3 regions of the Bacillus cihuensis genome follow, and region 3 is predicted to be linked to each of the others. Evidence: predicted binding sites of a transcription regulator. Region 3 holds the regulator's gene; each other region holds the start of a gene.
What was found. Region 3 encodes LexA, which represses DNA repair genes until DNA is damaged. Its sites were predicted from a motif close to CGAACATATGTTCG; they were not measured.
Positions count from the first base shown of each region.

Region 1: a site for LexA is predicted at 7,468-7,481, ahead of V179_RS0125775 (carbohydrate kinase). Genes of this name have one in related genera too.
Region 2: a site for LexA is predicted at 6,249-6,262, ahead of V179_RS0125135 (YolD-like family protein). Genes of this name have one in related genera too.

Region 1 covers NZ_KI632501.1:12,793-23,435, reverse strand. The annotation lists gene V179_RS0125815 (HU family DNA-binding protein) at 40-312, opposite strand; gene V179_RS29405 (metallophosphoesterase family protein) at 947-1,189, shown strand; gene V179_RS0125800 (nucleoside hydrolase) at 1,677-2,606, opposite strand; gene V179_RS0125795 (NupC/NupG family nucleoside CNT transporter) at 2,632-3,813, opposite strand; gene V179_RS0125790 (pseudouridine-5'-phosphate glycosidase) at 3,953-4,870, opposite strand; gene V179_RS0125785 (carbohydrate kinase) at 4,871-5,965, opposite strand; gene V179_RS0125780 (EamA family transporter) at 6,334-7,242, opposite strand; gene V179_RS0125775 (carbohydrate kinase) at 7,522-8,613, shown strand; gene V179_RS31875 (hypothetical protein) at 9,531-9,830, shown strand.
Region 2 covers NZ_KI632500.1:23,547-34,189, reverse strand. The annotation lists gene V179_RS0125175 (DUF4030 domain-containing protein) at 1-22, shown strand, start outside; gene V179_RS0125170 (hypothetical protein) at 375-1,262, shown strand; gene V179_RS0125165 (hypothetical protein) at 1,421-1,933, shown strand; gene V179_RS0125160 (hypothetical protein) at 2,175-2,642, shown strand; gene V179_RS0125155 (hypothetical protein) at 3,714-4,019, shown strand; gene V179_RS0125145 (hypothetical protein) at 4,384-4,917, shown strand; gene V179_RS0125140 (hypothetical protein) at 4,917-5,756, shown strand; gene V179_RS0125135 (YolD-like family protein) at 5,885-6,229, opposite strand; gene V179_RS0125130 (methyl-accepting chemotaxis protein) at 6,699-8,675, shown strand; gene V179_RS0125125 (DUF6018 family natural product bioysynthesis protein) at 9,099-9,446, shown strand; gene ssb (single-stranded DNA-binding protein) at 9,518-10,024, shown strand; gene V179_RS0125115 (hypothetical protein) at 10,135-10,503, shown strand; gene V179_RS28730 (DUF6094 domain-containing protein) at 10,500-10,643, shown strand, end outside.
Region 3 covers NZ_KI632495.1:70,249-80,891, reverse strand. The annotation lists gene tkt (transketolase) at 1-1,730, opposite strand, end outside; gene V179_RS0106125 (DUF896 domain-containing protein) at 1,898-2,134, opposite strand; gene V179_RS0106120 (YneB family resolvase-like protein) at 2,210-2,857, opposite strand; gene yneA (cell division suppressor protein YneA) at 2,873-3,178, opposite strand; gene lexA (transcriptional repressor LexA) at 3,335-3,958, shown strand; gene V179_RS0106105 (YHYH domain-containing protein) at 4,396-4,692, shown strand; gene V179_RS32305 (hypothetical protein) at 4,873-4,944, shown strand; gene V179_RS0106090 (hypothetical protein) at 5,179-5,646, opposite strand; gene V179_RS0106085 (cupin domain-containing protein) at 5,788-6,426, shown strand; gene V179_RS0106075 (LysR family transcriptional regulator) at 7,106-8,032, opposite strand; gene V179_RS0106070 (GNAT family N-acetyltransferase) at 8,181-8,693, shown strand; gene rarD (EamA family transporter RarD) at 8,745-9,683, shown strand; gene V179_RS27185 (N-acetylmuramoyl-L-alanine amidase family protein) at 10,177-10,643, opposite strand, start outside.

The sequences.
Region 1 (10,643 bases), on a different contig from region 3:
CCCAGAGTATTTTTACACTATCATAACGAGCTATTCATGCTATTTAACAGCTTCTTTTAATTCCTTACCTGGTTTAAAAGCAGGAACTTTGGAAGCTGCAATTTGTATTTCTTCTCCTGTTTGTGGGTTTCTACCTGTACGAGCTGCCCGGTCGCGCACTTCAAATGTTCCAAATCCAACTAATTGGATCTTTTCCTCTTTAGCAAGCGTAGTAGAGATCGTTTCAATCCATGCATCCACTGCTTTTTTAGCGTCTTCTTTTGTTAGTTCTGCTTGTGTTGCCACAGCATTCACTAGATCCGTTTTGTTCATCGTTCAAACACCTCGTCCTTTATTCTAAAAAGTATGTAGTATTTCTCCCTAAACATAACATACGTTCGGTGTGTCTGTCACTTGTAAAGCTAGAGAATATAATAGGTAGCTATATTTCTGTCATTATTGGATTCCCTCTTTGCAAATTCCGATAAGGAGTATTATGTAAACTTACTTATATTAAGTACGAGCGTCAAAATCTGGCTGGATATCCTGGCATAACTTTTACTGAGATATAGGCGGTATAGAGACGCCTACTTCCCTAATAAATACGTCTTAAACGGGAATAATAATCAATGGACGTCTTGTAGAGGATGGATCACACCAAAACGTTTTATTAATTATGAAGGAAGGTTATTTATAAGTGGAATAAATCATTTGACCATTTTACAGATGAACGACACTCACGCTTACTTGGATCTTCATCCTGAGATGTTCCTTGAAGGTAAAGGTGAGGCCCTCTTTAGAAATGTCGGTGGATATGCTCGAATTGCCTCTTTTAATAAAGCTCGGGCAGAGAATTTTGGTGGGGTACTGTTCTTAGATAATAGTGACACTTTTCACGGAACTTATCAGCTATTGCAACCATGGGTGAGTCCCTTATCCTTATCCTAAACCGATGGGGATCGACGGTATGACTGCTCACTGGGAGTTTACCTATAGTCCAAACCATTTTAAAAAACTATCAACATTACTTGATTACCCATTGTTGGCGAATAACTGTTACGCTGAGGGTAGCAAACATCCTGTTTTCCCAACACATACTGTAATCGAGAGAGCAGGCTTGAAAATCGGCGTGATTGGGATTGCTTGTCATATTGTAGATAAGACAATGCCTCCACTTCTCCTTTGGCATCAACTTTACACTTGGGAATGAGGAGTTGCCTTCGCAAATTGATAAGTTATGTAGTGTGATAAAGTCAATCTCATAGTGGTTCTTTCACACTTAGGATTCCCTATTGAAGTCAAGATTGCCTCTTAAGTTAAAGGAATTGATGTATTGTTGAGTGCACATACCCCTAACCGTCTTAACAAATCTGTCCTTATAAACAACACCCTTATCATCCAATCCGAAAAAGGCGATTCATTTCCACTTATTTAGAGTGTTGCCCTGCATAAAATTGAAGTGAGTGTCTTCTCGCCTAAAATGATAATTGGGGATTTCGGTAAGGTTTAACGACTACTATATTAGTAGTATTGGTTAAACCTTACAAAATACTAAAAAGGAGAGCTGATCACTATGACCGCTCTCCCTTACATATAAATATTATTATTCTTGGAATATTTTGAGTAACAAAATTTTCGAAAAACACATCTGGTATCAATCCTAAAAAATCGGGACGAGGTGCCTGTCCCCGTGTTCCTTAGTATTTTTTAAGCGCTTCAATCATTAGTTTCCAAAAACCTTCTACATCAAGTTCTAATCCAAATTTAGCATTCACTTCTCTACCAGTGACTCCGTGTAGATCAACTAATGTGGTTCCTGCAGTAAACTCACCTTTCGTTTCCACGGTAACGTTTACATCTTTCGTCTTAAACAATTCTGGTGCAACACAATAAGCTACAGTTAATACATCGTGTACAGGTGCCCCATCAAAATCAAACATCTCTTTATAAGTAGAGGCAAAAAATACCAATAATTCACCTACTATTTTTGCTACATTATTATCAATTTGATTCACTTGATCGATTACTTCTTTTGTTGCCAAAGCTTGATGCGTGATATCTAGCCCCATAACGACGATTGGAAGCCCACTATCAAATACTTTTTTGGCAGCTTCTGGATCCGCCCAAATATTAAATTCAGCCGTTGGTGTCCAGTTACCAAATGTTCCTCCACCCATAAGAACAATTTCTTCTATATTATCCTTAATTTCTGGTGCTTTTGTTAAAGCTAGAGCAATATTTGTTAATGGTCCTGTTGGAAGGATAGTAACAGGCACTTTTGATTCTTTTACCAGTCTTATGATCGTATCAACTCCATGCTCCTCACTCCAACTACGAGAAGGTTCGGGCAATTCTGGACCGTCTAAACCTGAATCGCCATGAATACCAGGTGCGGTTTCTCTGATTCGAATCAATGGTTCGCTTGCCCCTTTTGAAACCACAACATCCGGTCGTGAAACTAAATCACAAACTTTTAATGCATTCATCGTCGTTTTTTCAATCTCTGCATTTCCGGAAACAGTTGTAATCGCCAAAATTTCCAATTCTGGTCTTGCTGCTGCTAAAATAATCGCAATTGCGTCATCATGTCCTGGATCACAATCCATAATAATTTTTCTTGTCGTCATCATCATTCACTCCTAGTTTATATGTTTACATTACAATACCTATTATTGTTCCTGAAATGACAGATGCTAATGTCGCACCTAACAATAATTTTAAAGAATATTTTGCAACATAATTCCCTTGTTTTTCACTGATTGACTTGATTGAACCAGCTACAATACCGACAGTCCCAAAGTTTGCAAAACTAACTAAATAAACAGATACAATAGCAATCGTTTTATTAGAAAGATGGCTGGAAATATCGCCGAAATTTAACATGGCAACAAATTCATTCGTAATTAGTTTTGTCGCCATAATTCCACCTGCTTGTACAGCATCTGCCCATGGAACACCCATTAAGAAAGCAATTGGTGCAAAAATATGGCCAATAACTGTCTGGAAAGAAACATGAAATACGCCTACAAAGACAACATTAATCAATTCCATCAAGGAAATAAATCCTAGTAGCATAGCAGCAACAATAATAACAATTTTAAAGCCATCCATTACACTTTCACCAATCATTTGGAAGAATGGAAGTCTTTCTTTTTCTTCAATTTGAATTAAATCTTCATCATCAGCTAAATCATATGGATTAATAATATTAGCAATGATGAGTGCACTAAAAATATTCAATACTACTGCCGTTACCACATATTTAGGCTCTAACATGGTCATATAAGACCCAACCATCGCCATACTGATTGCACTCATTGCTGACGTACAAATCGTATAAAGTCTTTTTGGAGATAGAAGCGGAATTTGTTTAATAATCGTTAAGAACACTTCTGGTTGTCCAAGTGCAGCTGTAGATACAGCAAAATAGCTTTCTAGTTTACCCATTCCTGTTATTTTACTTAAAAACAAGCCGATATATTTGATCACGAACGGTAATACTTTTATATAATTTAGTATCCCTATTAATACGGATATGAAAACAAGCGGTAATAACACGGAAAGGAAAAATGTAAATCCACCTTCATTCACCAAATTTCCAAATACAAATTCGATTCCTGAATTAGCGATTTTCATTAATTTCTCAAAGAACCCGCCTACTTTAGTAATCGCAATTAACCCAATACTCGTATGCATCATGAAGTACACGGAAATAATTTGCACAGCCAACATGATCAGAATACGTTTATACTTTATTTGTTTTCTATTGTTACTTACTAAAAAACCAACAACAAAAACAAGTAAAAGTCCTGTAAGTAAGAAAATAAATTTCATATGTTTCACTCCCTTTTTATGGTAGCGTTTTCATAGTTTAAGAAAAACAACTTCTATAAAGTTTAGTTGCTAATAAGAATCTAAGACAGCTAACTTTATAGAAGTTAAGTCTAAACTAATGACGAACTCTGTTTATTATTTATTTAGTTTGGTTATTGAAACTAACTGCAATTTGGCTTCCTACTTTAGCATTGTGTTTTACTAATTCAATATTGGCCACAAGGCTTGTACCATTCGTTAAATCTTTTATTTTTCCAAGCAAGAATGGTGTACTATCTTTACCAATAATATTGTTTTCTTCTGCTTCTTTGATTGCTTGAGCAATTATTCCATTGATATAGTCTTCATCCATAGCATGTTCTTTAGGAATTGGGTTAGCGATTACTGCTCCACCATTAAGGTTTAATTCCCATTTCGTTTTTAATGTTTCTGCAATTACGTCGATTGAATCCGTAGAGATATTTAATTTATGTTCACTACTTCTTGTGTAGAATGCTGGTAAAACTTCTGTTTCATATCCAATTACAGGAACCCCTTTTGTTTCAAGGTATTCAAGAGTAAGTCCTAAATCTAGGATTGATTTAGCTCCAGCACAAATGACAGCTACATCCGTTTGAGCTAATTCATCAAGGTCAGCAGAGATGTCCATCGTCGTTTCTGCACCTTTATGAACTCCACCAATACCACCAGTTACGAAGATTTTGATGTCTGCTAAATCTGCGCAAATCATTGTTGTTGCAACAGTCGTAGCACCAAGTTGTTTTGTAGCAACAATATGAGCTAAGTCACGTCTTGATACTTTAGCAACACCTGAACTTTTACCGAATAATTCTAATTCCTCATCTGTTAAACCAATTTTAATTTTTCCATCAATGATGGCAATAGTTGCTGGAACAGCACCGTTATCACGAACAATTTGTTCAACTTCACGAGCCATTTTTACGTTTTGTGGATACGGCATACCGTGAGAAATAATAGTAGACTCTAATGCAACGATTGCTTTTCCTTCTGCTTTTGCTTGTTGTACCTCTTGTGATAATTCAATATAGTTTTTCATTTAAATTGCCTCCATATCTAAGATAAATTGTTTTTTTGATAATTCTTGTCTAACTGTATACTTTGACATAATCGTTTTATGGGCATTGACCAAGCCAGATTTGACGATGTAATCGATTTCCTTTTTCTGTAGCCAGGAATAAATTACAGCTGAACAAAATGAATCGCCTGCACCTGTTACATCAACAACCATCGGTGTTTCGATAGCTGGAAAATAATGAACCTCTCCATTTTGACTACCTGTCATGACACCTTTTGAGCCATTCGTTACAATCACATTTTTGACACCTAACTCAAGCCATTTTTCAACTGAGTTTTTCCAACTTTCTTCATCACTGATATTAATATTCATAAACGTTTCTGTTTCATCTTTATTTACGATAAGCCAACTTACTGCATTCAAAGATTTTGGAAGCCTATCCATTTTTGGAGATGAAACAGGAATAATGACTAATGGAATATCATGTTTCGATGCGAAAAAGCACAGAAAATCAATCGTTTCACTTGGGCAATTTAAATCCGTTACGATACATTTTGCTTTTTTTAGTATATTAGTATTTTTGATTAACAACTCAGGGGTAATATTCTCAAAAACGTCCATGTCTGCTAATGCAATGGATAAATCCCCCTTCATATCTAAAACGGCTGTATAAGATCCTGTCGTCAAATTGTCACCTTGATAAACATGTTCTAAATTCATGAAAGGAGATGATAAATCATAAATTTCTTGCCACTCTGAATCATGTCCACTTGCTGAAATTAATGTTACATCCTCACCTAATCTACCTAAGTTTTCAGCAATATTTCTCGCGACTCCTCCAACTGATCTAGAAGACTTCACTGGATTAGACGTTTCATTCGTTATTTTACTTTTGGTATAGAATTTCCTATCCACGTTAGCTCCACCTATGCAAACAATAGGAGCTGTTTCATTCAAAACATAAGCCTTGCCAAAGACATACTCTTTCTTGATTAATCCAGAGATAATATTAGCAATCGATGATTTTGATAAACCTAAAATTTCTGATAACTCCTGTTGAGAGATAAATGGATTTTCTCGAATCATACCTAAAATCATCTCTTCATTTTCATTAATATCAATAGCCATTTTTACACCTCTCTTCTCCAAAACAATTGTTTGCATAACCAACATGTGTTTAGTATACGCTTACTTTTCAAATTGTCAATCATCTTTTAAATGATATTTTTATTAACAATGACATGGTTTAAAGATGCCAACTTGTCGGTTGAAACATCAAAAAACAATTGTTTTCATAACCAACATGTGTTTAGTATACGCTTACTTTTCAAATTGTCAATCATCTTAAAATAATATTTTTATTAGCAATGACATGATGTTGAAAATGCCAACTTATCAGTGTGGTTTTTATTTCGTATAACGGAAATGCAAACACCTACTAATATGTTTTTTTAAATTCAACACCATGTAAGTTTTACTTAGTACTAATGTTGCTTAACTTTGGTTTTAATTAACAATATATTACTATTAAGCATTGTTGGTAAGGTCATTCCGAGAAGAATGGTTACAATCCCAACTATTTGCAGTGTAGTAACATGTTCACTTAACAAGATGACGGACACCATAACAGCGATTGGCAATTCAATAGCACCCAATATGGATGACATACCTAATCCAACTTTAGGAATTGCAATCGTGAATAAGTATACCGGAATAATCATCCCAAATAACCCTAATGCCAACCCATACATCCAAAGTCCCCCGCTAAACAAAGTGCCATTCCAAATCACTTCCGGTGATTGAAAAACAACGGACATCATCAAAGCAAAGAATGAAACCAATACTAAACGATTAGAGGTATTCATATTTGTTGTGGCCTTCCCGTTAACAAATAAAAATAAGGAATAACAAAGTGCTGCTGCTAACCCCCATAACCATCCTTGAAAAGGTATTTGAGATACATCAACATCTATTAAACCAGCCGCTGGTATCGTCCCAATGACCAAGATTAGTAAAGATATCGTTTCAATTCGACTGGGAAATTGGCGTTTGGTTATACAAGAAATCAACATGCCGATCCATGTAAATTGAAACAACAGTACAACGGCCAAAGAAGCAGGTAAATAGTTCAAAGAACGACCATATAAAATATTAGTCAACCCTGTAAAAACACCAGCAAAGATCAGAATTTTAATCCCATTAAAGCTTAATTTTGTTCGATTTGTAACAATGAAAATAAACACCGCGATACAAAAACCAAAGAAGAATTGACTTGTCACTGCTTCAGAAACTGAAAAACCACTGCGCATGGCTAGTTTTATGATCGTTGAAACGACACCATAACTACTAGCTGCTATAACGACCAACAAAGGGTACAAATACGTTTTCATCATTATATTTCCTCCTACATGTTTATTATCCGCTCAATTATGACTATGATTTTTAGAAAACCTTCAAAAAATCATAGTCTTCAATATAATTCAAAGATAGACGTATTTACAATCTCTTTTTTTTGGTTATTATAGTTTAACCTATCATTTGTCTGTAAAACTTTCTTCAATCTGTGTAAACAGGCAGAAGGTAAAATTATTATTACTCTATTTGCAAATACACATTTACAAACATTTGTTTATATAATAAACTAAAGTTCAATAAGGGGGGGAGGTTGTGCTATGGATAAAGAGAAACAAATTTTACATTACATAAAAATGAATCCTTACATTTCACAGCAAGAATTATCAAGTAAAGTTGGTTTATCACGACCTGCAGTCGCCAATTATATCGCTAACCTGACAAGACGCGGGGAAATCAAGGGACGTGCCTATATTCTCCAAGAAGAATCGTCGATCGTCTGTATCGGAGGGGCAAACACAGACCGGAAAGCACGATCAAATCAGGAGGTGCGTTTATATTCATCTAATCCAGTAAAAATTACTGAAACTTGTGGTGGTGTAGCACGCAACTTTGCCGGGAATTTAAGTCGACTTGGTTGTAGCACTACTCTTATGACTTGCGTAGGGGATGACAAAGAAGGTAATTGGATACTGAATGAAACGAAAAGTCAAGGAGTCGATGTTAGTCAAGTATGGGTGTTACCAACAGAACGAACAGGGACTTTTACCACCTTATTAGATATAAATGGTGAAAGTATTGTCTCTATGGCTGATATGAATATTTATGAAAAAATGACAACATCCATGTTTGAGGAAAAATGGTCCTATATTGTTTCCGCTCAAGCTGTTTTTTTGGATATGAATATCCCTAAGAAATGCCTCGATTATTTAATTAATCGCTGCCGTGATGAAAACATTCCGATGTACATTGATCCGGTATCAACAGCCAAAGCACGAAAACTTCCATTACGTCTTGACGGTGTAGAAATGATTCTACCTAACCGAGAAGAGGCAGAAATACTTGCTGACATAAAAATCGACTCAATCGAGGATTGTCAATTAGCTTGTGAAATAATTAGCCAGCGTGGCGTCAAAAAAATTATTATCACACTTGGTAATCAGGGGGGCTATTATTTTTCTACTGAGGAATCTGGACACTTGCCTCCTTTTAAAACGGATGTTGTTGATGTCACAGGGGCGGGGGAAGCATTTGCTTCATGTGCAATCTATGGAATATTAAACGAAGAATCGCTTTTTAGTGCTTGCCAATTAGGTCTTGCTGGTGCTTCACTTACCCTTCAAACCGAAGAATCAATCTCCTCCTTTTTGAAACCTGAAAAAATTCATGAAATAGTAAAGGATTTTTCGTAATGAATTCACCTTTTCACCGTAGAAATACCTCCTTTTCATTACGTAGAAGGAATTACTTCGTTGAAAAAGCATCTGCCTCTTCCTAAGCGGATGCCCTTTTTTAACTAGTTTCTTCTATAAAAATCTATCAACTTTTCTGGATATGAAAACACTCGTTAAAAACCTCGAATGACTGTAGCCAATCATCATTTAACTCCTATTCAAAGACTTCTCATTCACCATCCACTTTATCTAGTTGCTAATAGTATTGATTTTTCCCTCACAAAATACTAAAAAGGAGAGCTGATCACTGTGATTGCTCTCCTTTTCTTACGTATGAGTACCGTCCGTGGAATACTATGGTGTAACAAAATTTTCTGAAACGTGCCTTGGACAATCCTTAAAATCGGGATTTGGAGTAAAAATATGACCGTTTCTTTAGGTTTGGTGCAAACACCCAACGTGACGAGCGCCCCGCCCTCCTTTCCAAATCTTTCGAATGAGATTTGTGAATTTAATCAATCGAGTAGGAGAGGGGTGACTAACCCCCGACCTCTCACATCATCGTACGTACCATTCGGTATACGGCGGTTCAAATTAAATGTGACGTAAAGTTTGGTATCGTTCAGATAGACTTTTGAGACCCTCTTTTCGCCAAAATTTCACAAACACCACACTAGCATTACAATAATTATTCAATTTTGCTTGAGATTCTTAAATGGCACTTTAATGGAAGAACTGAAACATGATAACGATTTCTTAATTCTTACTTAACTAAGCACCCGTTAGTTGAACAAGAAAAAATGGCTGCCGATAAAACAACCATATCTTGAACCAACATATAGTGAGTAAAACTACTTCAGCTGGGTAGTATATGTTTAGGATGGTGTGCTTTCATCATTAGCATATTCCCCATTAATAAACAAGGAAGTGAATAGATGAATCAGAGTAACGAACGCAATAACTTTGGTGGAAATGTAGAAGAAAGTGGCAACAATCGAGCTGGTAGTAATGCTAATCAAGGTACGAGTGACTTTGGTGAAGCAGCAACAGCAGGAACTCTTAATGGAGCCGTTGCGGGTGCTATGATAGGTGCTCAATTTGGACTAATTGGTACTGTAATAGGCGGTGTTTCAGGCGGTGCTATTGGTAACCAGATTGTAGAGGGGGCTGAAGTCGATGACAAAACAGCTTCCAAAAATCATGATGAGAGCAATAATAACTCTATAAATAAGTAGCAGGCACTTTACAAAAATGTATTTGTGTTAATCTCACCAAAAAAGGATCGTCAAAAAGACTGTCTTTTTTTTCACTAGTCGAGTAGAAGGGAACCTCTCTACCTTGCGGTAGATTGTGTTCCTCCCCCCTCACAGAACCGTGCTTGCGCTATTTACGCACACGGCTCCTCCTAGTCACCATTCACAAAATATAGCTAATCTCTTCCGTTCAGATTTTGCTAATTCTGCTATCCTTAATAGTTTTGTTTCCATTTATTATCCCTACCTCTGCGTGTAGTAAATGTGTCCCTAGTAAGGGTGATAACTTGATAGCAGCCTTTCCTCCATCGGCATTACCCAACTTCATTGGTACTACGCTGCTATCCGACTCCCTACAACGGCATTTGGCTTCCTTGCTTATTATCGCTTGTACACCATACTCTTCTATAAGAAGAAAAGACCGGTAGGAACTCCCGAGTTGCCGTATCATATCAATGTGTGACGTGCCAAGGTCTCTGACTCCAGAGAGGTTTTATCCTTCTTGCCTTTAACGATGGATAAAATATAGCTTTCTGCTGTGCTTAAGGCATCAGCCCTCTCGATTTACTAACATTATGGAGCTCAATCCCTTCAACCATTTGGCTTTCGGCCCGCCACCTAACTGTCTACGCTTAAAGGCTAATGTTACCATTAGCCCTCCAAGACTCGCTACGAGTGAATGGCTAGTTCTTTCTCGACGGGAATCCCACCCGCTATATGATACGACCTAGGCTCGGCCGCACAAGCACCCTTTAGTTGAAGAAGCCATCTATCGCAATTTTAACTTGAACCATT
Region 2 (10,643 bases), on a different contig from region 3:
GGTCATTTCACCTGAGGGGTGAGTTCAACAAGGATTATAGATTTTTTATTATAAAATTAACTAGTGGGATACTTGGCAAACTCCTTTTAAAAACAGCTTTATTTCAATAAGGAAGGTTGTTGTGCTAGCCTTTTGCTTATAGAACTAACGGTGTGCAAGAGTTAAACAAGGTGTTGCAGTCGCAGCATCTTGTTTCTTGTTGTGCTAACTGAATCCGGTTCTCAAATGATTATATTCCATCCCCTTAACCTCCAGTATTCCCCTATTATATCAAGTTTCTGTCCTTTAAAGAAAAAAGCTCAGTTTATTATAATTACAACCGCTTAATATATTGGTAATATTTACTTATTAAAGATTATAAAAAGGAGGAAGTCATGGCCGGTTGTTTGGGGTTTATCATGCTGGTGATTGTTATATGGGTTTGGTTTTTGATATATAAATATATCGGTCACACCCCTTTAGTTAATGATTATTGTATTTATTTTAACTGTAGATTCCCAGACCATTATAAGAGAAATTGGTTCGGTGATATTTGGATTTACAGTCCATTGTGGCTGCCTGTTTTAATCCTTTTGGTGATATGGATAAAGAACAATTGGAAGTTCGTAAAAGAAGCAGTATTAACTAGGAAATTTAAAATCGCAGCTACTATCTTTTCTTTAGGTTTAATTGCTGCCCTTTATATATTTATTAGCCCCATTATTAAGGAGAAACTAGAGATAAAGAGAACTTATGATGTTGCTGCACTAGCTATGAAAGATGAAGATTATCTTTCAGCATTAGACAATTTCGAAAAAGTCGTCGATTATAAGGATTCTACAGAACAAATTGACAAGATTCACTCTAAATTATTTGAATTTGTGCCAGTTTTAATTGAAGAGAAAAGAATTTACGGAAATATGGATGTCTATTTGGCGATTCTATCATCTGTACCCAAATATAAAAATAGGGTTAATGAAATGATAAAAACAGTTGAAAAAGTTAAGGCTGATGATTTATCAGCAGCACGGGATAAACTTCGTAGAACGGAACCCTATGAAGGGATGTCTGAGTACAATATTAGTCTGTCTAGTTGGGGACCACCGACGGAAGTTAATAAAGATGTAAATTATGATGCTATGAGAGAAGATAGGAAAGTTAAACATTACAAATGGATTGAAAAAGATAGTCTTGGCAGAACCATCAAGATAAAAACGTTAATGGTAAAGCAAGGTCATGTATGGGGAGAACCAAAGGTTCATCATTATTATCAGAATAACTAATTTTGATTAGTTTCGTTAGATAAATAGATTTAAATAGGAGGATTAATTAAAATTCAATTTTACTTGTTGAGCTAACGGGTGCTTTACTTCAAGAAGGAGTAATGCCTATTTTCTTATCGAACTAACGAAACAGGTTAGTTTAACAACGGCAAATAGTTTTGATAAATAATCAACAGGTGAAGGTGGAGATTATTATTAGAAAATTTATGGTTATTTTAACGTTTATAGCCATTTTTTTCATAACTGCTTGTAGTGAAAAGGATAATATTGACCATTTCTCTTCTAAAGAAGAAACTTTGGAACATTTTGTTCAGAATGAAAATATTAAAGGGAATATTGATTTAATTACAACGACAAATGATGAAAGGTTATTAGTAGTACAGTCAAGTGGAAATACATATTTCGTCGGTGAATTAGTGGAGGACAAGGAAGGATATCACGCTAAGAGAATATCAGACAATGTTGAAATGACAATAGGTGCAAGTTGGGAACTAAATACAATGGATAAGAGTGAGTACACTATATTTTTTGAAAAGAACAAAGAAGATGCGAATTACATACAGTTCTCTAATGGAGAATATGATATCTCGCTTGTAGAGGGACATACGATAAGTGAAAACACCTTTGCTTTAACAAGTGCGATAAAGGGAGTTGAAATAGTAAAAGATTAATTCAACTAACGAGGTGCTTTAGTTTAATAACGATCTTCCACAATCGGGCGCAATTCTGTAGCAAGAATTGTGCCTTTATCTTTAGAGTAGGTCCAGATTGTTGAATAACGAACTTAAAGTAAAGAATGAATATTTATGATTCTCTTGAAAAAAGATTGTTAAAAAGTATAGTTAAAGTAACGAACAGTTAATAGAAATTGAAATGATTTACCTTAGTTTAGGTAGAAGTTAGGAGTATTAAATGGAAGAATTAATTTTACTGTTATTTGGAGAGAATATTCCTCCACATCGACATTTACATAAACTATCAAATAAATTCATCAATATATTCCTTAAAGAACGTGAAAAAGTTAGAGAATCTGATTACTATTTAATTTTTGTTGAAGAACGATACTTTGGAGATCAACAGCGAGAATATATTAACGCCCCAGCCATTCCTATACACAAAGATTTTTTACATCAAGTTGAATCTATTTATGCTAATTTAAATGCTGAGATGATTCTTTGCACGATGCAACACGAACATCCTACAGTATATATAAACGAAATCGAATATGAAGGATATTGTTATTATGCGAAAAATACTAATGACAAGATCCTTTTTTTTGAGTCTGATATAGAGCAGTTAAACAAGAGTTTCATAAGAATGTCAAAAGAAGCAAACACAGAACAAGTTATGAAAAATTGGTTAACTAAATCAAAAATATAACCTTTTTGCAGCTTTCGTGTTATTCGGCAATCGGACGCGATAGTTGAACAACACAGCTGGAAAATGAACAAACTTTAGGCTATAACTTTTTTCTATATAACAGTTAAATAATCATTCGACTGTTTTTTTGATTAATTTCAATATTTAGACAATTATTTATGAGTAAAGCACTCTATATTGTATAATTAAAGAAGGAATACCAAATATTTTCATTGCGGTTATATAAATAAATGGTAAGATAAAAACAGTTACATTTTTTTGTCCTTTATACATAAATTGGATTTTTTATATCATATAAAAAGGCTAATTGGTTTCAGATTGCCTTAATGACAACCTTTTATCTTTAGGTTAATGTTAATGTGAAAATATCGGTTCATAATATTTTTTGGTGAATTTTTTTGAATATGAATGAGCAAATTTTAGATATTCTAGAGAATTAACAAAGAAAAATAATAGTTTGAATCTGTTTTTAGCAATTTTAGGATTATATGATACATCTACTATATTTTTTACACCTTCTATTTTTAATTGAATTTTCACTCGTGACTTCTATGGGGACACAAAAAATTTAGGATATATAATTTCTCCTTTTTTAATGTTTTTATAGTTTTAGCTAAGGAAAAATTGATAGACAATAACTAAAAAAGAGATTCAAACTATTATAGATATTGACTATAAGAGGGATTCAATAACATTTACTCGTGGATAATAAGGTTGTGGCTTTGAATAAGTTTTTACCAATTATAAAATATTTGGGATGTTGTATAAAAAGATTGATCAAAATATTAGTCAATTACTATCAATAATGCTGTTAAATAAAGATTTGTAATTTATTTTGCTCAAACTTTATAATAAAATTTCATCAGAAATATGAAGAAAATTAGAGTGTTAATCAATATTATTCCAAATTTTTAATATATGCAGCATTGATAAATCAATATTTACAGCCTACTATTAACCAAATAATTTATAAAGTTACTTTTGTTTTTATTAGGATATCCTTATCATAGGGAAAGTAGTGGAATATGATCAATGACAAACTTTTTTATTAACCGAGGGAGTGAATTTGAAATGTTGCATTATACAACAAATGATTACTCATATTCTCGGATAAAAAATTTAAGAGATGAAGAAGGTACAATGTTTTTCTTTGTGGACCTCACAATCATTCAATATCAAAGATTAGGGGACTCTGTGAGAAAAAAGGTTAATCCCATTTTTGCACATAGTAAGGTTTTTCCTATTGGAGAATTGCCGAGAAAGTATAACTCACTTCCTGATGATGTAGTTTACTATTCTATTACAAAGGAAGAATTTACGAAACTATTATCATTATCAACAGAAGATCCAGACAAGCTGTTCTTCTTCCATAAATAATTAAAAATATTGATTTTATTAGTGAATGGAAAAGTAATCCTGTATTATTGTGTATAGCATTTTTTTTTGTTAAAATTATATCATACCTTTTTCGTTTAATTTCTTTGCAAATCTTTGTGATTTTGCGGTGAGAACTATAATTAAAGCCTTTGGGTTTTTGAGATTCGTAGCATATTTTTTGCTATGTGACCAAACTACCCAAAGGCTTTTTTGTGTTTTTATTCAGAAAAAGGTCAAAATTCTTTGGGAAAGGGTGTGTAGTTATGCCAAATCGGTATAACCAATTATTTCAGAAAACAGGAGGGCGTGTTAATGAACTCGTACAAGATTGTATGAGGTTAACAACGAAAGGAGGCGTTGAGGTATGTTTCGAGTGACATGCTTTGTCAAAGAGAAACCTGCTACTTTATTGCCTTTATTCCTCCCGCTTCGTTTTGTGTGGACAAAAAAAAATGGTGTAGTATGGAAAAATGAAAATGTGGAATTTAGGATTCAACCATTTACGAGTGAGGGAAGAGAAAGTCATGGATACCGTATCTTTTTTTGTGGAAATCCAGAAGCATTTCAGTATTTGTTTGATCTATCAATTGGACAATTCTCTCCAACTATTACTGGAGTTGAGTATACCGGTGAGAGTGAAGAGTCTCAAAATAGCTTAGTACGTCTTGCTGAGAAAAATGGTTTCTCACGTGGAAGTTTATATGGAATTTATGAACATAAAGGTATTGGAGTTGTCCTATTACCTTCTGGGGAATTTAACTTACAAATTCGAAATAGGAAATTGACGTGCTCATCTATTAAGAATGTAATGAATAATATTGAAGAAGTTGCTGAAGTATTTCGACCAGATCACTACGACCTCTTTTCTTTCTTAGAAGAAACGGCGGTGACTGCATAATGAAAGTTGAAAAGGAATTATTACCTTCAGAGAAGCTCGAAGTATTTATAACTTCTTCTGAATATAATTTATTGAAGCAGAATACATCGTTTCTTAAACAAGCTAAAAAGCATTTAAGAGAGCAGTTTTCACATTACGAAGGTAAACGTCATGAATTTAAAGATATCAATATGTTAGCAAAGTTTGTCCCAGTTAAGGTCTATGAAACAGACCATAAAGGATTAATACAGGAACTTCTTTGTTATGTACGTCCTGATGTTATTTTCCCTTTAATACAATTGAGCGGAATCAAGGAAGAGGACAAGGATTTGCCTTTTAATAGCCTTAAATATACTTTTCCTAAAACCTATTACGTTAAGCCTTTTTTTAATAAAATAGGGAAGATTTATAATCAAACAACGGACTACCTCTTTGGGGGTCAAACTACAGAGCAGCTTCTTGAGGAAATAAAAGACTCAAGTAGCACGCTTAAATCATTGGAAGAAAAGTATGATAATTTAAAAAACTATGCAATAACTTGTTCAGCCTTTAATGAAAAGAATAAGATATTAACTAGTTTTGGTAGTTTATCTAAAATAGAGAATAAAACGCTATGGGACATTGAAAAGCTTTATAATGAAGGGTTTGAGGATACCATACTTCAATACGGAAAAATAAGTGTTTCAAAATTAGACGATTTAATATTGTCCGGTGCTGTGCCTAATAAAGTCATACAGGATTACCGTAAGGTTGTAGATATTCGTTTGGATTTTATGGTTATGCAACTGGATACTGAAGAACGGATTTTAGGGATTCAGCAACGCAAAAAGATCCAATCAAGTCTTAAAAGGCATGCTTAAAATTATTCACAATTCTATTATTAAATTTTACCATTTTATTCATTTATGATAAAAAAGAATAGATATTTAGGAAAGAATTGAGCTCAAGCATAATTTTGAGCTCTTTTTCTATGCACACAATCACTTAGTCAAGCGTCCTGAAATTTAATATCTAGAATATCTTCTAACATTACCGAATCAATTTTCTCTAGTGGGGTTAAAATTTTTATGGTTTTACTTATTTCATTAAAATATTGAATTAGTCCAACCGTGATATACTTTCTTTGATCTCTAAAATACGTTATAGCAACCAATGACGTTTGTTTCATACTCTGACATATGACCTGGTTCATATACTCGAATTGTTGTTCATCAAGTTCAGGTTTAACTTCGGCATAATACTCCCTATCTGCACCTTCAAAAGCTTGCAAAAGTTCAGGAGTCATAAAAGCAGGCTGCCACTTCTTATGTACTCCACGATCTATAATAGCCATTTATACCCCTCTCACTTTAAGAACATTTGTTCTAATCATACGCCACAATTTCTATAAATTCAATGTGAATGTAGTTCTAAAAAAGTTGAAATATATAACTTGCTAAGAAATTATTCACTTTAAACAACCAGAATATTCTATAATTTGGTACATTTTGTTATTGTTTTTTATTTAACCGTGTTTTATGCTAATTTAGCAATTGGTTCTAAAGTCCTCAATTAGTAAATGAAAGGTTTTTTAACAATTTTATCTAGAAAACCTCTTTTTTTGATGACTAGTAAGTTGAGAACCGACTGTTTATATAATGCAATCTGATTTATAAAATAATTTTAAAGGGGAAGAAGTATGTAAAAGGAATAAGGCGACCATATTACAAACTATTAAATTTTTTTATGCTAAAGGTTATAAAACATAATTTAGTTTTGTGTAAAACACCAAAGAAGAGAACACTTGGAAGAGGTCAATTTATATGATAAGGATTTTTGGAAATAAAAAAACTATAAGAGCTAAATTAATTCTTGCTTTCTCCTTCATACTAATCATTCCCTCAATTAGTATTGGGATACTTTCTTATATAACAGCAAAAGATGCAATTGAAAGTGAAATAATGGATGGAATTGGCGGAAGTATTGACTTATTAAATACATCGGTCGATGATACTATTCAACCTAAATTACATGATATAAATAGCTTTTCCCAGGCTGTAACATCTGAGATGTCTAATGAAGGTAGTGACATAGAATTACGGAAACAATTTGATCAGTATGTCCAACTGCATCCAGAAGCTACAAGTATTTATATAGGAACCCAGACTGGTTCATTGACACAAGTCCCTAAAGTACCACTTCCTGCTGGCTTTGATCCAAGAGAAAGAGATTGGTATAAAGAAGCATTCAAAAATAAGGGGAAATCCATAATATCAGAACCCTATATCTCTGCTGACACAAATGAAATGGTAATAACTATATCACAAACAACAAAAGACGGTTTGGGAGTTATAGGTCTTGATATTAGCATAAATAATATTCAAGAAATAGCAAAAAAGGTGAAAATAGGTGAACAAGGATACGTACTTCTTTTAGATAAAAATAAAAAGTACATCGCTCATCCTACTAACAAGCCTGGAAGTGATGCGAGTGAAGACTTTTACAATGAAATGTATAATCAAAAAAAAGGACAGTTTGATTATGAATTAGAAGGCGAAAAGAAATCAATGAGTTTTGTTACAAATGAAACAACTGGTTGGAAAATAGGAGGTACTGCAGTTTCTGCAGAAATATCTAATGCAGCCGCTCCAATATTCCAAAAAACGTTAGAAGTCATAGTGATTGCGATGATTATTGGAGCAATTATCATATTCATTATCATAAGAGCTATCATTCGACCTATTAATAAATTAAAAGAACAGGCCATTACCATTAGTCTTGGAGATTTGACCCAAGAAATTAAAGTACAATCCAATGATGAAATTGGACAATTAGGGTCTGCTTTTAATGAAATGCAAGAAAGTCTTAAAGCTTTAGTTCAAAAAGTAGAAGAGAGTGCGGAACAAGTTGCATCTTCTGCTGAAGAATTGTCTGCAAGTGCAGAACAAACAAGTGCGGCTACTGGACAGGTAGCCACTTCCATCCAAGAGATTGCAAGTAACGCTGAGAATCAAATGCATAGCGTGGGAAAAAATGCTCAGTCATTTAATGAAGTTTCAGAAGGTGTATCCCAAATTGCTGATAGTTCTATGAAGGTATCTGAACTTGTGCACCAGACATCTATCCAAGCTGAAGAAGGAGGAAGGTCGGTTACAAATACAGTAAATCAAATGAAAGCAATACATAGTTCCGTTATGGAATCAGATGAAGTGATAAAAACCTTATATGAACGGTCAAAACAGGTAAGTTCTATTTTGGATGCGATTACTGGTATAGCAGATCAAACCAATCTACTTGCTTTAAATGCTGCTATTGAAGCGGCAAGGGCTGGAGAACACGGAAAAGGTTTTGCTGTAGTTGCGGATGAAGTACGTAAGCTTGCAGAACAATCCCAGCATTCAGCAAAAGAAATACATGAAATAGTACAGGGAATTCAAAAGGATACACAAAATTCAGTTCAAATTATGATTCGGGTTACAAAAGATGTTGAGGCTGGCGTAAAAGTAGCGAATGATGCAATCGAAAAATTTAATATTATCGTTAAGAGTTCAAAAGAGATTACTCCTCAAATGGAGGAAGTTTCAGCAAGTGCTCAACAAATGTCAGCAGCAGTGCAAGAAGTCACAGCGATCAGTAATGAACTAGCCAAAATTGCGAAGATAAATGCTTCAACTTCAGAAGAAGTTGCCGCTTCTACCGAAGAACAATTAGCTTCAATGGAGGAAATTTCTTCATCTTCAAGGTCTCTCTCTTCTATGGCTGAAGAATTACAGAAATTAATTACACAATTTAAATACTAATTTCAAGCTTTGAAGAATCAAGCCAAACTTTATTAAAATCGTGCTTAATTTAAAAAGGAAACTCCATTTTGATCAAAGATTTTATCAAAATGGAGACTTTTTATTTTTTATCAAATAAAGGTTTGTTACCTCTTTTTATTCAAAATTTATTCCAAACCTACAGTGAATTCACCAGTAAAAATCTAAAATTTTACTAAGTTGCTAAAAAATAAATATATTTAGATTAAATATGTTATAATATTGTTATTCTTATTTTTCTATGTTTAGTTTGCGATACTTATTGGTATCTGCGGTGGTAACTATTAATTTAAGCCTTTGGGCTGATTGTGTATATGAATGTACTTTTCATTCATTTAATCAATCTCCCAAGGGCTTTTTTGCATTTAAAGATAAGGAAAAACTATTGGGAAGGGTGTTAAGTAAATGAGTAAATTAGCGATTTTGTCTGAACGGACAGAAACAACAATGGCTCGTATTAATCGTGAGGTATTTGGAGGTTCAACTGATTGTAGAAAGGTCCGGATGGAGATTCGTACTCCTGATGGCAATCGTCGTATCTACAGTCTTAATGCTGTAACAAAAGGTGAAGCTAGAGAAGAAGCAGTTCAAATTGTGAAAAGTATGGTAAAAACTTTCAATGACGAGCGTGTTATGTGGAGGATGGCTGGAGACCGAGTTTGGTCTTTTGGAGCTGCTGGAGTAGCCAGTGGACCGAAACAGTCTGTATTTAAACGGTTTTTCGATTATTTCTTTGAATTAAACGAGGACTGATACATTCATTTTTCACATAACGCTCATAAATCCACACCTTTTGGGTGGTTGAGTCATGGAGGTACATTATTCTGATGAATTGTTCCAATCTGGTAGGCCGCTTAACAAAGAAACCTGATTTACATTATAATCCAAGTGGAGTACCTGTAGCTAACTTTACACTTGCTGTAAACAGACCGTTTTTAAATCAACAAGGCGAAAGAGAAACTGATTTTATTCCGATTGTCGTTTGGAGAAAATCGGCAGAAAATGTAGACAGATACTGCCAAAAAGGTAGTCTAGTAGGAGTAACTGGTAGAATTCAGACTCGTAATTATGAAAATAATGAGGGGAAACGTGTCTATGTTACTGAAGTCGTTGCTGAAAGTGTTCAATTCCTTGAATCTCGTAACGATTCTTCAGTGGATAATAATGAAGGTACCTCAAATAACAGTCGTAGAAGTAATTCTAATGGCCAAAATAATCCAAATCAGCGGAGTAACAATTATCAAGACTACAAATACGCACCTGCAGATGATGATCCTTTCGCAAATAGTGGAAGAACCATTGATATAGATGATGATAGTTTACCCTTCTGAATATCGCAGACTGTGTAATTCGTGAAAATAAAATTTAAGAATAAAGAGTATCTACATATTCGTAGATACTCTTTTTTATAAAAAACTATAACAGTATTAGGAGTATAACCATGACAAATAGAGAAATTAAAGTCTTAGTGAAGACACCATATAGGTATTGGAAAGAGGATTCTTCATTTAAACATCAGAATTTTGTGAAGCAAGATGTTAAACCTATTCCTTTACCTGAAAATATTAATCTCTGGGTACGTGAAGCTTCCGCTCACCCTTCAAATATCAATTTATACCTTATTGATGATATGTCGATTGAACCTCTATATGGAGACTTGTTTGCTTCTGGAGTTAATGATATGGGAGAACCTATCTCTTTAACTACAGACCAGCAGCAATGGTTAGCAAATCATATCGGTTTAGTGGACTCTACTTATGAAGGTACGGTTTTAGGAATAGATATTCGTAAAAGCGGGGTGTTAGTATGAGTCACATCGGCAATAAGCTTCTCTCGGGTTTCTATGCTACTCCTGAACAACAAGGTGTCTATCTATCATCTCTAATTTCGTTTGTAGGAGAAACGGCGGTCTTCGATCCAACTTGTGGGGAAGGTAAAATCCTTAAACAA
Region 3 (10,643 bases):
TCTTTCGCAAGGTTTGCTTGAGCTGCAACTGCTAAATTAACTTCCGATCCTGTTGCAAGCAGTAAAACATCTGCATCTGCTTTGCTAGAAGGAGAAACGATGTAAGCACCTTTTTTAACACCTTCATTCGCAAGTTCAGATGTATGTTTTAGAGTAGGTAGATTCTGCCTTGTTAATATTAGCGCAGTTGGTTTATTCTTAGATTGAATTGCTTCTCTCCAAGCTGCTGCTGTTTCGTTTCCATCAGCAGGACGAATAACACCTAGATTTGGCATCGCACGCAAAGATGCTAACTGTTCAATTGGCTCATGAGTAGGTCCGTCTTCACCAACCGCAATACTGTCATGAGTGAATACATAAGTTACCGGAAGTCCCATCAAAGCAGCTAGACGAATTGCTGGACGCAAGTAGTCTGAGAATACAAAGAATGTTCCACCGTACACACTGACTCCCCCATGAAGTGCCATTCCGTTTAATGCAGCTCCCATTGCAAATTCACGAACACCAAACCAAATATTACGACCTTCATATTCACCTGGGACAAAGTCTGTAGCCGCTTTAATCAATGTGTTGTTTGAACCGGCCAAATCAGCTGAACCACCAAGGAAACTTGGTAGATTAGAAGCAATAGCATTCAATACTTCACCGCTTGAAGCCCTTGAAGCCAGACTTTTCCCTTCTTCGTATACTGGGATGTCTTGATCCCATCCCTCAGGTAATTCGCCATTGATTGCTGCTTGAAGTTGCGCCGCTAATTCGGGATATTCTCTTCTGTAATCACTAAATAAGCTTTCCCATGCGGCTTCTTTTTTAACGCCTTCTTCTACTACCGCTTTCTTAAAATGTTCATATACTTCATTTGGTACATGGAAATCTTCTTCAAATGTCCATTTATAATACTCTTTTGTAAGTTTTAATTCTTCAGCACCTAATGGAGCTCCGTGAGAGGATGATTTACCAGATCGGTTAGGTGAACCATAACCAATAACAGTTTTCACTTCAATAAGTGTTGGACGTGATTCATCTGATTTCGCCAATTCCAAAGCTTTAGCGACTTCACTCAAATCATTTCCATCTTCAACACGTATATACTGCCAGCCGTATGCCTTAAAACGACCTTCAACACTTTCACTAAAAGATTTGTCCAAATCCCCATCAAGTGAAATGTCATTTGAATCATATAAAACGACCATTCTACCAAGCTTAAGGTGAGCAGCTAACGAAGCGGCCTCTGAAGACACACCTTCCATTAAATCCCCGTCTCCACAAATACCATATGTATAATGATCTACTACATTATATGAGCCACGATTATATGTTCCTGCTAAATGACGTTCAGCCATAGCCATACCTACTGCCATTGCAATACCTTGGCCTAGAGGCCCAGTTGTTGCATCTACCCCTGCAGTATGTCCATATTCAGGATGACCTGGTGTTTTGCTACCCCATTGGCGGAAATTTTTAATATCATCCATTGATAAATCATAGCCTGATAAATGCAAAAGACTATACAATAGCATCGATCCATGTCCAGCTGAAAGAACAAAACGGTCTCTATTAAACCAAGTTGGATTTTTCGGATTGTGATTCATAAACTGGGTCCAAAGAGTGTAAGCCATCGGAGCAGCGCCCATCGGCATTCCAGGGTGTCCAGAATTCGCTTTTTCAATAGCATCAATTGACAGTGTACGAATTGTATTGATTGAAAGTGCATCAGTTTTGTTTAACATAAAACCATCCTTCCTTTATGTATACCCTTACTATATTATAGTGTCATTTTGATAAAAACAACAATAATTCAGATACTTTATTAAAGTGCCCTGTCTTCCTTCAATAATCCGCTCATTCTTCAAACAAAAAAAGAATATCGAAACCGATATTCTTTTTATTTCATCTATTAATGTAAACGATTTTTTGAATCTTTAATACTTTTAAGCTTTTCAGGTGTAACATCGTTTCCTTCTGGGTCAATAATTGTCAAATGCTCGATCGTATTTGACATAGATTTCCGAAACGTTTCTAAGTACTCACTTCTCAGCTTAGATTGTTCTTTCGCTTCTTCCACTGTCAATGAGCTGGACTTGGCCTTCTTAGCCAGTTCATTTATACGAGCTAACTTTTCTTTCGATAACATATTTTCGCTCCCTTTTACTTTTAATAGTGTCATGTTATAAAAAAAAAAGCGAAAATACAAGTTCTCTGCTCTTGATTAATCTTCTTTTACAGCTTTGTATTCTAAATATCTTCGATTTATTGTTGCTTTTGAAACTTGATAACCAAATCCTCGTAAAGTTGCTGCAATTTCTGCAAATGTAAGTCCGTTGTTTCGAAGTTTTACTATTTCTTCAATTGGAACTTCTTTTCTTTCTCTTCCACCACTCATTCCTTGATTGGCCAGATTTTTTTGTGGTCGAAATCCATTTTCAACTGCCCGCTGCATACCACGTTTAATTTTAATATTATGTAACTTCCGCTGGTACTCCTCAACAATTCCGACAATATTAATGACCATCGAATCTGAATCAGATAGTTCAATTTCCCCATCATGTGATAAAGAATAAATTTTTACACCTTCCTTAATAATTACATGAAAAAGGGCAATTTTCGCGTTTCCACGACCAAGCCTCGTTTCATCTTGAATTAATAGAACGTCAGCCTGCTTCTTTTTTAAGATATCTAACATTTCAAAAATGCCATCACGATTAAGTTCGTAACCGCTTGCTTGTTCTTTAATAACAGAAACAATTTCAAATTCTGATTTACTTGCTAGTTTTCTCAACTCTTCTTCCTGTCTGACTAAAGATGTTTCTTGTGATTCTTTTTCTGTACTAACACGGCAGTATATAATTGCTCTCATTTATTTCCAACTTTCTTATTGCTTACTTGCTAAACTTAGATTTGTTTTAGTTACTGGTATAATAATAGAATCTCCTGGTACAAGTGAATTTGCAGATATTTCATTATGAGTAATAATCCAGTCTATGAACTCATCTCTCGATAAATCTTCTGTTTTGTATACTTCAGCCATTTTCCATAGAGTATCACCATGATCTACTGTAATAGAGATATATTTGTCAAGGTTATCATAATTTTTATTCATTGAGAAAAATAAAGAAAAAATAAACACGATTACTGCTAGTGAAAGTGTATAAGTATAACTTTTTAATAGTTTTTTCATCGTTATTCCCTCCAAAATCGAATGCCTGTTCGCAATTTGTTAATCTCAGTATATACCGAACATCTGTTTTTAGTCAACATTATTCGAACTTATGTTTGTATCTTTTTTTTTCGCGTGATATAATAAAAACAAGAATAAGAGAGAAGGGGTGAAAGTATGTCTAAGCTTTCAAAAAGGCAAAATGATATATTGGATTTTATTAAAGACGAAGTTCGTACTAAAGGCTATCCACCTTCAGTGAGAGAGATTGGAGAAGCTGTTGGTTTAGCTTCAAGCTCGACAGTTCACGGTCATTTATCAAGATTAGAAAGTAAAGGTCTTATTCGTCGCGATCCTACCAAACCTCGTGCCATTGAAATACTAGATCCATCTGAAACGCACAATATACCAAAAAACAACGTCATCAATGTGCCTTTACTCGGAAAGGTAACAGCTGGTCTACCAATTACTGCAATTGAAAACATTGAGGAGTATTTCCCACTTCCAGAATCGATGGCAACACATGACGAACATGTCTTCATGCTCGAAATTATGGGCGATAGTATGATTGAAGCTGGAATCCATGATGGCGACTATGTTATTGTGAAGCAACAAAGTACAGCGAATAATGGTGATATTGTTGTTGCTATGACTGAGGATGATGAAGCAACGGTAAAACGCTTTTTTAAAGAAAAAGATTTCATCCGTTTACAGCCCGAAAACTCCAATATGGAACCAATCATTCTTGGGAACGTATCAATTCTTGGAAGAGTAATTGGACTTTACCGCCAAATCCATTAATGTTTTTTCCTCCTGTTTATTACAGGAGGTTTATTTTTTTATAACAACTTATCTTGAGTACTCCCTACAGCGCATGTAAATAAATAACATTAAGAAGAAATTGGATGCAATTTGTTCCCTATATAAAGCCACGTATTAATAAAGCTATTTACATGAGATTTCCCTGTCTTTTTGGACAACCTCACTTAGATCATTCATATGAACCGTTTCTTGGAATTATTACAGATAATTAATCACTTCTTAAATTTGTAAAATATTCATTTTAAGTGAATGCTAAAGATGATGTGGAAACTCCTCATGAAACAACAGCTAACGATGTAGCGACAAAAAATCTAAGAAGTTTAGATTTTTCGATATTAGATCACCCATAATATATCGATATATCTATTCATAGGATTATTTTTATATAATCGATGTTTTGATAAGTGGTATATTATATGAAAAAACTTTCTATTGGACTACTTCCGTTAGTCCTTGTAACTACACAAGTTCCTAAAGTAGATGCTCATCCAGGGCGTACCGATAGTAATGGAGGGCATTACAGATGGACTAATTGTAAAATGGAGGTTAAGTTTCGGAGAGTAATTACCAATGGACTTGGTTCATCAAAAACACTATCTAAACCTAGCACATCTAAACCTGCAACTGTTAGCGCTAGCGTTTATCTTAATTGTGGAAAACAAAGCTATAATTTAAGTGCCTACATAATAACGGCACAACACCCATTCCAATGACCAATCTTTGAGGCATTAGATGTTACTGTACAATTTGAAAGTAGCACTAAAAAAGTTACTGGATCTAAAGTGCAAAAACGATTTTTTAAATATCGGCAATAGAAAAGCTAATATTAAATCAAATGGTAATACTACTTCGTTTGATTTATCAAAACCTGCGGAATAACCAATGGCTCAACTATGGTTCCATTACGCATTACAAATGAATCATTGGGTGGCAATGTTCGATGGGATAGTAGTACTAGAGAGTAAAGATTACAAAGTAAAATTTAGTGGCTGTCCAAAAGCATTTGCTTTTAGACAACGGCTTCTTTTTACCAAAAAAATTGGACATAAATAATATTAATATTCTTTATATTATAGGGAGGAGATTGCATTGAAGATGAAAAGAACTGTCAAGAGTTTCTTGACAGTTAAAATAGTTAATAAGTGGTGATCCCTTCGCCATGTTGAATCTACAAATCTATAAAGATTCTTTATTCAGATTTACCCAAATACACTATTGAGATCTTTGTTTGCATTCTCTATTTTCTTTTGATCAATTGTTAATTCATTCTCTTGCAGAAATGCCGTTTCTAATAAAGCATCCATCGCATCCTTAAATGAATTTTCATCTAAAAAGGTCTTAATCATCATCGAGTCTTTTTTCCCTGTTTGTAGATTTTTTGAAGTAACTAATGACCATTCCCCTTCGTAAATGTACACCTCATTTTCATTTCGACCGATAATTGGGCCTTTATACGAACGGCAATCGAACTTTTTATTATAAAAAGAATAATGATGTTTTTTTAGGTATGAAATGATTGGCTTTACCTTTTCAGCTCTTTCGAGAAATTTTTGTTCTTGTAGCTCTAAAAGTTTGATATATTCCTCTTTTTGACTTACAATCAACAGCTCATTACTTTCTAAACGATCAATACTTTCAGAAATCAACCTTTCGTCCTGTTCAAACATTCTATCCCCCCTTGTTTTTAAATTATATTATTTGTATATCAGCTTTATTAGTAAAATACTGGAATTTTTTAATTGATACGAACCTTATTATTGCTTTTACATAACATGCCTATAGTTAATAATAAGAGGTGAAACTATGTTATGGTTGGAAATATAGATTATACATCACCAACAACTCAATATACTTTTGACGTGAATAGAAGTCCCTTATATAAAAAAGATAATAAAAACTATATTAACGTATTAGGTATTAAACAGTTGAATTCATTAGAGAATGTGTCTCTGTTAGACATTTTTCTTAGTGTAAATAATATTGTGGAACCGCATTATCACCAAAATGCAGCAGAGTTAGTCTATTGTATTTCTGGTGCTGCTACAGTATCAATTCTGAACCCATATACTAAAGAAATTCTCCATTATCCTATTACACCTGGACAAGTGGCGAACGTTCCACAAGGTTGGTGGCACTATGAAGTAGCTACAGTTGATAACACTCATCTCTTAGCAATTTTTGATGCACCTACTCCAGAAGTAATTTTAGGTTCTGACATCTTAAAATTCACTCCTGCAAATATCATGTCAAATACCTATTGTCTCGATGAGAATCAATGGAAACGAGTAATTTCACCAGTTAAACCAACAACATATATTGGGCCATACAAGGACTGCAGCAGACAAAAGGAAAATACACCTTATTATTTTCATCAGCAAGCACAAAATATGGAGCAACACCAACAAACCCCTTACTTTCCTTATGATCAACAATATTGGGGATATTAAATAAAGAGCACTACCGACATGGATTCTCCATGTCTTTTTTTTCATAAGGTGGATATTAATTTATAACCTTTTTCATAGTAAATACCAAAAAAATCATTTAGAACTTTCTTAGAACGTAGGCTAATAACTACTGGCCCACTAAATAAAGAGACATGCAAGGAACCATCCCTCATTAGGATAAATGTTTCCAGTACACGCCCTAGAATTACAACAAACGAATACGTCATAGTAAAATACCATTATGGATGTGAAGTATCGTTTTTTCATAATTTTAGTGATCCTTATGCCATTAAAGCGCCCGTTAACGGAGTAGTGAAAATGATTCTAATATGGGGTACCGTAAGAAAAATGCGAATTACAACGATAAGGAAATTCCAATACTAAAAAGCCCAACTTCTCCGTAAATTTATTGAGAAATTGGACTTTTTCATTACTTCATTAAAGAGCCCGATTGTTGAAGATCGTTATTGAAGTAAATCACCCTTTTAATTCAATTGATTTGGCTTGAAACTATTATCACCATATTCATAAACTATTACAATTTCACCAATATAACTGGCTAGAGAAATTTGAGCGCTTACTTTCACAATAAGTTGATTATCTTTTACTTCGTAATCAGTAATCCCTCCAAGCTTTATCCTCAAATAAGTTGGTTTTAGATGCAGCAAGACCTGGACACTTACTTTATAAGATCATTAGGCATAGATTTTTCTAAAGCTAATTTTATAAAATCAATATATACCAGAACTTCTTCTGGCAAAAAAACATCGTTTCGTTTCACCAAGCCCACTTGAATCAGATTGCCACCTTCCAATGGAATAGAGATAATATTCGGGTTCATGTAATTATTCACGATACAGCCTGTTCCTAAATTGTAGCTATCTGTATTTGACAGGAGATTATTCATGGCCCCTCTATCCTTGAGATATACTAATTTCCTGATATTGTCTACATTGAGGGCTTCTTCCGCAAAATGTAACAACATGTCATCCTGCTGATAAGTCAGATAAGGATAGTCCCTTAATTGCTCCAATGTAATGCATTCGAGATGAGCCAAAGGGTGCTCTTTTCGTAGAAAGACGTGCTGTTTCAATGAAGCAAGGGGAGTAAACGTTAGTAATTTTGAGGTGAAGTAACGCTCAAAAAAATGCTTGTTTAAATCGGTCAGAGATAAAATTCCAAGAATACTTCTACTTGAATACACGTCATCAATCACATCGGTTGTCTTACCTTCCCGAATTGCCAACTCATATTTCCGATCAGCAAAATAATTCATTAGATTCGCAACAGCCTCTATAGCAAAGCCATAATGTTGAGATGAAATAGAAAACTTTGTTAAGTCTTTTTTTTTCTCTTTATGAAAATGATGGGCGACAGACTCCGTTTGTTCCAGAAGCATTTTAGCGTAAAATAATAATTCTGTGCCATCTTTTGTAAAGACTACCCCTTTGTTCGTTCTATCTAGAATCTTAATTCCTAACTCAGCTTCCAGATCACGCACTGCTTTGCTGATACTGGGTTGTGTCACGTAAAGTGCGGTTGCAGCTTTACTGATAGAATTATGCTTGGCAATCTCCACTATATAACGAAATTGCTGAAGAGTCATGTCCTCACCGTCCCTTGTTTTTTCCTGCTGCCTGCTTTGCCATAACTTTAGTCTATAGCAGGTGGTTAAAAAGTTCAATTTTACGTTATACATGAAGAATTCTAAAATAAATGAAGAAAAACAAATTTAATATGAAAGGAAGAAAAAAATGATAAGGGAAGCAACTTCAAAAGATTTAATGGATATTTTAGATATATATAATGATGCCATTCTTTATACTACGGCTGTATACGACTATAAACCCCAAACGCTTGAAAGTAGACAAATTTGGTATCAACAAAAGAGGGATGAAGATTATCCAATACTAGTTTGCGAACAAGATAATAAAGTGGTTGGATTTGCGACATTCGGTCCTTTTAGGGTGTGGCCAGCTTATAAATATTCAATTGAACATTCTGTTTACCTAGATAAGGAATACAGAAGAAAAGGAATTGGCACTTCTTTAATGAAAGAATTAATCGCTATTGCCAATGAAAGAGAGTATAAGACCTTAATTGCTGGCATTGATGCAGCAAATGAAAAAAGTATTGCTATGCATAAAAACTTTGGCTTTGTTTATTCAGGCACAATAGAAAAGGCAGGTTTCAAATTCAATAGATGGCTTGACTTAGCTTTTTATCAATTAGAACTTAACGGACCTAAAGATCCTGTAGAAGTATAAAAATATTCGTTGCGATATTTATAAATAGTTCATTACTGAAAGGTGAAAGCTATGCCAGTATGGAATCCATCAGCTAAAGAAAAAGATTATGTGCACCGTCATTCAGAGAAAATAATGGGTTATATCTATATCTCCTTATCTTACTTGCTCTGGGGGTTTCTAGCATTATACTGGAACGCCCTGGATACCGTCTCCTCAATGGAAATCTTAGCTCACCGAATTCTGTGGGGATTTATCTTTGTGGTTATTATTATGGCATGTCAGACTAAAAAGCGTCGGGCTTTCTTTAAGCTGTTTAAAGAATTTAAAGTAAACTTCAAACAATTCTCTTATATCTTTGTAGCATCTCTTGCGATAAGTGCAAATTGGCTAATTTTTATTTGGGCAGTTAACTTCGGTTATATCATGGAGGCAAGTTTAGGACTTTATATTACGCCTATCGTTAGTATGGTTTTAGGCGTCCTTATAGTAAAAGATAATATACGAACAGGCACTCTTATATCGATGATAATGGCTTTTTTAGGAGTATTGGTTATTACTTATGAATATGGTAAAATTCCCTGGGTTGCAATCTCTTTAGCTATGACTTCTGGGATTTATGGATTAACGAAAAAGTATATCAAGACCGATACACTAGTCGGAATGTGTATAGAAACAATCATGGTCATCCCTTTTGCATTGCTTTTTTTAGTGTTTATTCAACGCAATAATAAAATGTATTTTGGTTCAGACATTCATTTATCATTATTATTAATTAGTGCAGGTATCCTTACTGTTTTACCTCTTTTATGGTTCACAGAAGGTTCAAAAAGAATGTCTTTAACAACAATCGGATTTTTTCAGTATATTACTCCAACTATTACTTTTCTCCTCGGGGTATTTATATTTGAAAATACAATCACTTTGATCCAATGGATCTCCTTTAGTTTTATTTGGTTATCACTTGCTGTTTTTTCCTTTTCATCGTGTAAAGGTATAACAAAAAAATGAGGATAGATATGATTATGTTTTCCAAGGAAGTATGATAAGGATAAAGCTATCTTTTCATTAAGGGAAAGATAGCTTTTGCGATGTACTATGTATACAAAATATCGCTTACTTAAAGAATCCTTAGTATCTAACCTTTCCCATTCGTTTAAGTACATATCCTTCACAATCTCCATTTTTTATTCTAACAATTTCGTTTCATTTCTTTCTAAGTGATATTCAACAATCCAGCCCTTTAACGGAGTAACATATTGAAGTTTTCAACATCGGCAAGAACATAAAAAGAAAAATCCTGTTTAAATAATACAGGATTTTAATCAAACTTTATTACAAATTAGCAATCTTTTTTATCAATTATCGGACTTTGTTATAAAGCTACAAATATAACTATTAATGTTCTGAAAATGATTATAACCTTTGCCCTTCCTATTTAAATAAGATTAAAGCTGACTTCCTTTTAAAAATATGGGTAACTCACTTAAGAAGATTTTAATCATTACTGATCTTGTTTTTCAATTTCATGCAACTTCACTTCAAGAGCCTTTATGTCACCTGAGTTTTCAGAAATTAATTTAAGCAAGATACTCCGTAAACGATTTACTACTACCGCTACTTCTTCCCTTGTGATTGAAGCTCCCGGTCTTGTACCGTCAAAATAGCCGTTTGCTACAGCCTCATCCCATGAAGATTGCGCCCAATTGCTCACTTTATTTATATCTGTTTCTACCACTTTTGGTTCCTCTTTCGGCACTGTCGTTTTTTTAACTGGTAAATCCAAATATTTCGCTACACCTCGCGCATAAGCTGATGCCATATCTTTAATGAAATCTCTATTCTTTAACAATTCAGCGTCTTTGGAGTCAATAAATGCAATCTCAGTTAAGACTGCTGGCATATTTGTTTCTCGAACAACTGCTAAATTCCCTCGTTTCTTATCATCACCATGTGCTCTTAGCCCGTATT